One region of the Halomonas sp. MMSF_3323 genome, then DNA from elsewhere that is predicted to be linked to it. Evidence: predicted binding sites of a transcription regulator. Region 1 holds the regulator's gene; the other holds the start of a gene.

What was found. Region 1 encodes FNR, which switches genes on or off when oxygen is low (the NO sensors DNR and NnrR bind a similar motif). Its sites were predicted from a motif close to TTGATNTANATCAA; they were not measured.
Region 2: the regulator FNR is predicted to act here: its motif matches at 2,208-2,221, upstream of RBB39_RS14920 (peptidase U32 family protein).

What each region holds. Positions count from the first base shown of each region.
Region 1 covers NZ_JASHIT010000017.1:93,230-96,988, forward strand. Annotated here, with positions in the region: gene ttcA (tRNA 2-thiocytidine(32) synthetase TtcA) at 1-768, shown strand, start outside; gene fnr (fumarate/nitrate reduction transcriptional regulator Fnr) at 929-1,669, opposite strand; gene RBB39_RS10665 (sulfite exporter TauE/SafE family protein) at 1,824-2,510, opposite strand; gene ccoS (cbb3-type cytochrome oxidase assembly protein CcoS) at 2,507-2,737, opposite strand; gene RBB39_RS10675 (heavy metal translocating P-type ATPase) at 2,734-3,759, opposite strand, start outside.
Region 2 covers NZ_JASHIT010000029.1:11,380-15,138, forward strand. Annotated here, with positions in the region: gene RBB39_RS14910 (SCP2 domain-containing protein) at 1-127, shown strand, start outside; gene RBB39_RS14915 (U32 family peptidase) at 228-1,145, opposite strand; gene RBB39_RS14920 (peptidase U32 family protein) at 1,157-2,152, opposite strand; gene RBB39_RS14925 (CoA-acylating methylmalonate-semialdehyde dehydrogenase) at 2,523-3,759, opposite strand, start outside.

The DNA of each region.
Region 1 (3,759 bases):
GCCATCATCGACTACGGCATGATCCAGGAAGGCGACAAGATCATGGTGTGTCTGTCTGGTGGCAAGGACAGCTACACCATGCTCGAGATCCTGCGCAGCCTTCAGCGCAACGCGCCGGTCAACTTCTCGCTGGTGGCGGTGAATCTGGATCAGAAGCAGCCGGGCTTTCCGGAGCATGTGCTGCCGAACTATCTGGACAGCATCGGCGTGGACTACCACATCCTCGAGCGCGACACCTATTCGGTGGTGAAGGAGAAGACGCCGGAGGGCAAGACCACCTGCGCGCTCTGCTCACGCCTGCGGCGCGGCTCTCTCTATGGCTTCGCCGAGGAGATCGGGGCGACCAAGATCGCCCTGGGCCACCACCGCGAGGACATTCTCGAGACGCTGTTTCTGAACATGTTCTTCGGTGGCAGCCTCAAGGCGATGCCGCCCAAGCTGCTCTCCGACGACGGCAAGAACATCGTCATCCGCCCGCTGGCGTACTGCCGCGAGGCCGATATCCAGGCCTACAGCGAGGCGATGGAGTTCCCGATCATCCCGTGCAACCTGTGTGGTTCCCAGCCCAACCTGCAGCGCCAGGTGGTCAAGGAGATGCTGGCCGAGTGGGAGGTCAAGCATCCCGGGCGCCTCGAGAGCATGTTCAAGGCGGTGACCAATGTGGCGCCGTCGCAGCTGGCGGATCGGCAACTGTTCGACTTCGAGGGGCTGGAGGCCGTACAGGCCGAACGCCAGGCCCGGCGCATCGACGTGGTGGATGCCGGCTGATCTCGCCAACAGCGAATGTGCATGACGCCATGACAGCAAAAGAGGCCGCATCTCCGGATGCGGCCTCTTTCTTGTCACACGCCATCTATTACGCTTTGCTTTCCAGATCCTGGGTACCGGGCGCTGCTGGCCAAGCCCGGCACACTGCCGCCAGGCCCGCTCAGGTAACTTCGGTGTCGGCCAGGGTCGACAACGCGGTCAGGTCGAGGATATTGACCTCACGTCCCGATACCGCCACCAGATCCTGCTGCTGGAAACGCCCGAGGATACGGCTGACCGTTTCCACCGCCAGCCCCAGGTGATTGCCGATGTCGGCGCGGGACATGGACAGGCGGAAGCTGAACGGTGAATAGCCGCGGCGGCGGAAGCGGTCAGACAGGCCGAGGAAGAAGCAGGCCAGGCGCTGATCGGCGGTCTTGCGTGACAGCAGCTGCATCATCCGGCGGTCCTCTCGCAGCTCCTTGCTCAGGGTGCGGAACAGCTGGGCACGCAGCTCCGGTAGGGTCTGGGTCAGCGCATCGAGGCGGTCGAAGGGAATCTCGCACACCGTGGTGGTCTCCAGCGCCACCACGCTGCCGGGATAGCGGCCGTCGTCGATGCCATCCAGGCCAACCAGTTCACTGGGCAGGAAGAAGTTGGTCAACTGAGCTTCGCCGCTGCCTTCGGTGGTGATCTGCTTGAGACTCCCCGATCGGACCGCGAAGACGCTGGTGAAGCGATCTCCCTGCTCGACCAATCGTGTACCTTTCTTGATCGGCGGGTGACGACGGATGATGGAATCGAAGCGCTCGAGGTCGGCGGTCTCCAGCGACAGCGGAAGGCACAAGGAACTCAGGCTGCAGGACTCACAGCGAGTCTCATGCAGCATGGGACGCCGCCGATCTTGGGCCGTAGGACTCATTCGCAGCTCCTGTGGATCTGGGATCGATATTGACTGGGCCATGGGGAGAACAGACGTCGCCCGTACAGCACGTTGATGGCACTATTCTACACCCTCAGATCAGCTAAAAGTGGCGTCTACCTCTTTAGGATTAATAACTTAGAGGTAGGATGCGTCATTGATGCAGCCCAGTCCAAAGTTGCCAGACGGCAAAGGCGATGATCATGCCAGCGGCGACAAGGCGTGTTGCCCGATGCGCCAGCAGGGCCTGCATTTGTCTGGCGGCGAGGCCCGTCACCACCAGCGCCGGAAGCGTGCCAAGACCGAAGCTCGCCATCAGCAGTGCGCCCTCGAGGGGCTCGGCCCGTGCCAGGCTCCAGGCCAGCATCGAGTACACCAAGCCACAGGGCAGCCAGCCCCAGATGGCGCCCAGCGCCACCGCCTGGGGCAGACGCACCACCGGCAACAGGCGTCTGCCTGCGGGTTCCAGGTACCTCCAGAGGTGACGTCCCTGTGCCTCGACGTGACGCAGGCCTTTCCATAGATCGGCAATGTAAAGCGCCATCAGGATCAACATCAGGCTGGCGACGATCTGCATCAGGCCACGCAGGGTCGGCGAAAGGCCGATCACCGAACCCAGGGTGGCAACCAGAGCGCCCGCCACACAGTAGCTGGTGATACGACCTACATTGTAGCCGAGCACAAGTGTGCTCACCCGCCAAGGTTGACGCATGCTGGGGGGGATGGCAAAGGTCAGAGCGCTCATGATGCCGCCGCACATGCCAATACAGTGTGCACCACCGAGCAGGCCAAACACGAAGGCCGCCATCATGGGAGGCAGTTCCAGGCCGGTAGGGTTCACTCAGGCCCTCTGGACGATGGATCACGATCGGATGTCTGCGCAGGCGTTTCGGAAGAGGAAGCGCCGTCATCGGCACCGCGAGTGTCGTCCTCATCCTCGAACAGGATGCGATAGGCGGGGCCTTCGAGGTCCTCGAACTGGTCGTTGCGCACCGCCCAGAAGAAGGCCCAGACCGCCAGGCCCAGCAGGATCAACGACAAGGGTATCAACAGGTAAAGGATGCTCATGGGCCGGGGCTTGCGGTGACGGGTGAAGGCGTCGCGGTCCGCCTGGTGCGTCCACGTCGCAGACGCAGGGCATTGCCGATGACCAGCAACGAGCTGAGTGACATGCCGATGGCGGCAAGCCATGGGGGCACGAAGCCCAGCGCCGCTGCGGGCAGCGCCACGACATTGTAGAGCACCGACCAGGACAGATTCTGGCGAATGATGCGACGGGTCTGACCGGCCACCTCGATGGCTTCGACGATACCCGTGAGCGGTTCGCCCAGCAATACCAGATCGGCGCGGGTGCGGGTGAGGTCGCTGGCCCCGGCCATGGCGATGGCAAGGTCGGCGCCGGCCAGTACCGGCACGTCATTGATGCCATCACCGACCATGGCCACCTTTTCACCCTGTGCCTGTCGCGCCTTCAAGTGCCCGAGCTTGTCCTCGGGGGTGGCCTCGCCACGCCACTGATCGACGCCCAGCGTGCGGGCAAGCTGGCCGACGTTGACTGCGCGGTCGCCCGACAGGATCTCGATGGCAAGCCCCCGATGGGCGAGGGCGGCGAGGGTCTCGGCGGCGTCGTCACGGGGCTGATCGTCGAGCTTGAACCAGGCCTGGGGCTTGCCTTCGCTGGCCAGCAGCAACCAAAGCCCTGCGCCAGGGAGCTCAGGAACGGGTCGGCCCAGGCAGGCAAAATGCGGCTGGCCCAGTCGCCAGCGCCGGCCGTCGATCACGCCTTCCACGCCCTGCCCCGGGTGATTGCGCAGTTCGCTGGCCTGGCAGCTGGCGTCGCGCCAGGCAGCGAAGGCGCGGGCGATGGGGTGCTCCGAGCCGGTCTCCAGTGCCGCCGCCAGTGCCAGATGCCGGCGCTTGGCGGCAGCGTCCATCTCGCCATTGTTGGCGCTTCCTTCGTCGTCGCTCAGCGGCCGGTGTTCGGCGAGTTGCATACGCCCCCGGGTCAGGGTGCCGGTCTTGTCGAAGACGACGCGATCGAGGCCGGCCAGGGTCTCCAGCGCATCGGCTCGGGTCACCAGTACCCCGGC
Region 2 (3,759 bases), on a different contig from region 1:
GGAGGGCGATACCGAACTGGGGCTGACGGTGAAGAACCTGCTGGATGGGCAGGAAATGGAACTGCTGCATCCCTACCTGCTCGAGGCGCTGGGCCAGCTGCAGCGCTGGCTGCCTCGCCAGGCCTAGGCGCCTGGTTACCGCCTGCTGGCTGGCGGGTTGAGCCATCTAGCGATGGAGGCCGGCGAACCGGCCTCCTGAGTGAGGTGGTGTGAGAGGGAAGGGGCTTTCAGTCTTCCAGTACCGGCGCCAGATCCATCCCCGCCTGGCCGTGCCAATAGCCATTGCACAGCTCGGCGTCCACCAGCGCCAGCGGCGAGGGCGCCGAGTAGCGTCCTTGGCGGGCCAGGTCGAAGTCCGCCACCACCTCATCCATCCCCTCTGAACGCGGACTTAGCCGGGCCGTGGTGACGCCCATTGTGGCCATCTCGGCAAGCTCGTGGCGCAGGTCCTGACAGGCCCCGGACAGGGTCTGGATACCGTTCAGGGTGAACAGTCGACGGCTGTCGTCCTGGGTGGTCAGCGACAGCCCTTCCGGATAGTCCTGGCAGACGAACTGGCAGCGATCCTTGGGGTGCTGATGGTGACGCGCGGTAAAGCAGCGCGACGACCAGGCCAGCGGCAGGTGGCCGTAGGCCAGCACCTCGCAGTCCAGCGCCAGCCCCGCCTCGCGGGCGTCAGACAGCAGCCGGGCCAGGTCGGCGCCGGGCAACTCCACCGGGGCGACGAAGCGGAACATGCCGGCGCGCTTGAGGATCTCCAGGGTCGGCACATTGTAGAGGTTGAGCGCCGGGCCGCCGACGAAGGGCAGGCCCGCCTCGGACAGCCGGTGCACCGCGCTCATGTCGTTGGCCTCGACCAGGAAGTCGCCGTTGTCGCACAGCCTGGTCAGGTCGCGCAGGTCGGCGTTGGACTCGATCAGGGTCTGCGAGCCGAGGATCACCTGCTTGCCGGCGGCGGCGAGCTGGTGGCCGATCTCCAGCCAGTCGGCGAGCTTCATGTCGCGCCGCCGGGAGCACACGGTTTCGCCCAGGGTGACGCTGGTCAGCGGCCAGTGGCAGGCCTGTTCATAAAAGGCGAAGTAGCGCTCGCGGGTCCAGTAGAAGGACACCGGGCCAAGGCTCAATTCCAGTGAAGCAGCGGTCATCTCGCCTCCTGTCATTTCCAGTCGCGCTCGTAGGCGCCGAGAGTATGGGTGGAGCCTTCGGCCAGCGGCGCCAGGGCGGCGCTCCAGTCGGCCTGGGGGCGATAGTCGTCGCCGGCCCGGTCCAGATGGTCCAGCGCCTGGCGCCACACGCGGGTGACGCTGGCCACATAGGCCGGACTGCGCTGACGACCCTCGATCTTGATCGCCTTGATGCCCAGCGCCGCCAGCTGGGGCAGCAGGTCCAGGGTGCTGAGGCTGGTCGGCGCCTCGATGGCGTGGCCGACGTCGCCCTCGACGTTGAAGCGTCCCTTGCACAGGGTCGGGTAGCCGGCCTGTTCGTCGGCGCGGTAGCGATCGATCAAGACGCCGTTCAGGCGCGATTCGCGTCCGCTGGCGGTCTCTTCCCAGCGCACGTGGGCCGCCGGCGAGCACACGCCGTGGGTGTTGGGTGATTCGCCGGTCAGGTAGGACGACAGATAGCAGCGGCCCTCGGCCATGATGCACAGGCTGCCGAAGGCGAACACCTCGAGCTCCACCGGGCTGTGGCGGGCCAGGTCGCGCACCTGGTGGATCGACAGCACCCTGGGCAGCACCGCGCGACGGATGCCGAACTCGCGGTGGTAGAAGGCCAGCGCCTCATGGCTGGTGGCGGAGCCCTGCACCGACAGGTGGCGGGGGGTGTCCGGGTGGCGCTCGGCGGCGTAGGCCAAAAGGCCCGGGTCGGCCAGGATCAGGGCGTCGACCTGAAGCGAAGCCGCCTGGTCCACCGCCGCGCGCCACTGGGCCAGGCTCGACTGCTGCGGGTAGGTATTGATCGCGCAGAACACCCGGCAGCCCCGGGCGTGGGCGTAGTCGATACCCTCGCGGGCGCGCTTGTCGGTGAAGTTCAGCCCGGCGAACTGGCGGGCGTTGGTGGCATTCTGAAAGCCGAAGTAGACCGCGTTGGCGCCCTCGTCCACGGCGCGCTTCAAAGCGGGCAGGCTACCCGCGGGACAGACCAGTTCCATGTCGATCTCCGAGCGAAGAGAGGCGCCATGCTAGCCCCGCCCGGACACCGCCGGCTTGATGCGTATCAGTGTCCGCCAATGAAGTGGGGGATGGAGCGAAGGGATGACGCGCTGCACCGGGGCCGGGTGTGGACAACCTGGCGATGGTGGGAATCCGACTTGCGGGTCAGGCGTGCAGATAAAGGTGGCGATGAGCTTGTGAGTCGTTCTGTGGATAACCCTGTGTGGCACCTTGTGAAAAGCGGTGGGCAGGCGGTGCAGGGGCTGTGGGCAGCGGTGTATAAGTCGCCTGTCAGTGGTGGATCAGCGGCTCGCTCGCTGTGGTAAACGAAAACGGGCCCCGCAGGGCCCGTGGCATTCTTGCCGGAGCCTACTGACCGCCGGAGGGGAAGTGGAACTCCGCCTGGGTGGTCTCGAAGGGCGAGGGCCAGCGCTGTGACACCGCCTTGCGACGGGTGTAGAAGCGCACCGCGTCAGGGCCGTAGGCGTGCAGGTCGCCGAACAGCGAACGCTTCCAGCCGCCGAAGCTGTGGCTGGCCACCGGCACCGGCAGCGGCACGTTGATACCCACCATGCCGACCTCGATGGCGTCGGTGAAGCGGCGCGCCGCCTCGCCGTCACGGGTGAACAGGCAGGTACCGTTGCCGTACTCGTGGGCGTTGGTCAGGGCGATGGCCTCATCGAGGCTGTCGACACGCACCACGCACAGCACCGGGCCGAAGATCTCCTCGCGGTAGATGGTCATCTCCGGGGTGACCCGGTCGAACAGGCAGCCGCCGACGAAGAAGCCGTTCTCGTGGCCCGGGACCACCAGCTCGCGGCCGTCGGCCACCAGGGTGGCCCCTTCCTGCACGCCCTTCTCGATATAGCCGAGCACCTTGTCGCGATGCTGGGCGGTGACCAGGGCGCCCATGTCCAGGCCCTTGTCGGTGCCGGGGCCGATCTTCAGCGCGGCGATCTTGGGGCCCATGGCCTCGATCAGACGGTCGGCGGTGTCATCGCCGACGCATACCGCCACCGAGATCGCCATGCAGCGCTCGCCGGCGCTGCCGTAGGCGGCCCCCATCAGGGTGTTGGCGGCGTTGTCGATATCGGCGTCGGCCAGCACCACGGCGTGGTTCTTGGCGCCACCGAGGGCCTGCACCCGCTTGCCGCTCTCGGCGCCACGTCGGTAGATGGTTTCGGCGATGGGGGTCGAGCCGACGAAGGACACGGCCTTGATCTCGGGGGCGTCGAGCAGCGCCTCGACGGTCTCGCGGCCGCCCTGGACCACGTTCATGATGCCCTGGGGCAGGCCGGCTTCCTCGAGCAGGCGGGCGACCGCCAGGGCGGCGGACGGGTCCTTCTCGGAGGGCTTGAGCACGAAGGCGTTGCCGCAGGCGATGGCCATCGGGTACATCCACAGCGGTACCATCGCCGGGAAGTTGAACGGGGTGATGCCGGCCACCACGCCCAGCGGCTGGAAGTTGGAGAAGGCGTCGATGGACGGCCCCACGTTGTGGGAGTACTCGCCCTTGAGCAGCTCCGGCACGCCGCAGGCGTACTCGACGTTCTCGATGCCGCGCTTGAGCTCGCCCATGGCGTCCTCGAGAGTCTTGCCGTGCTCT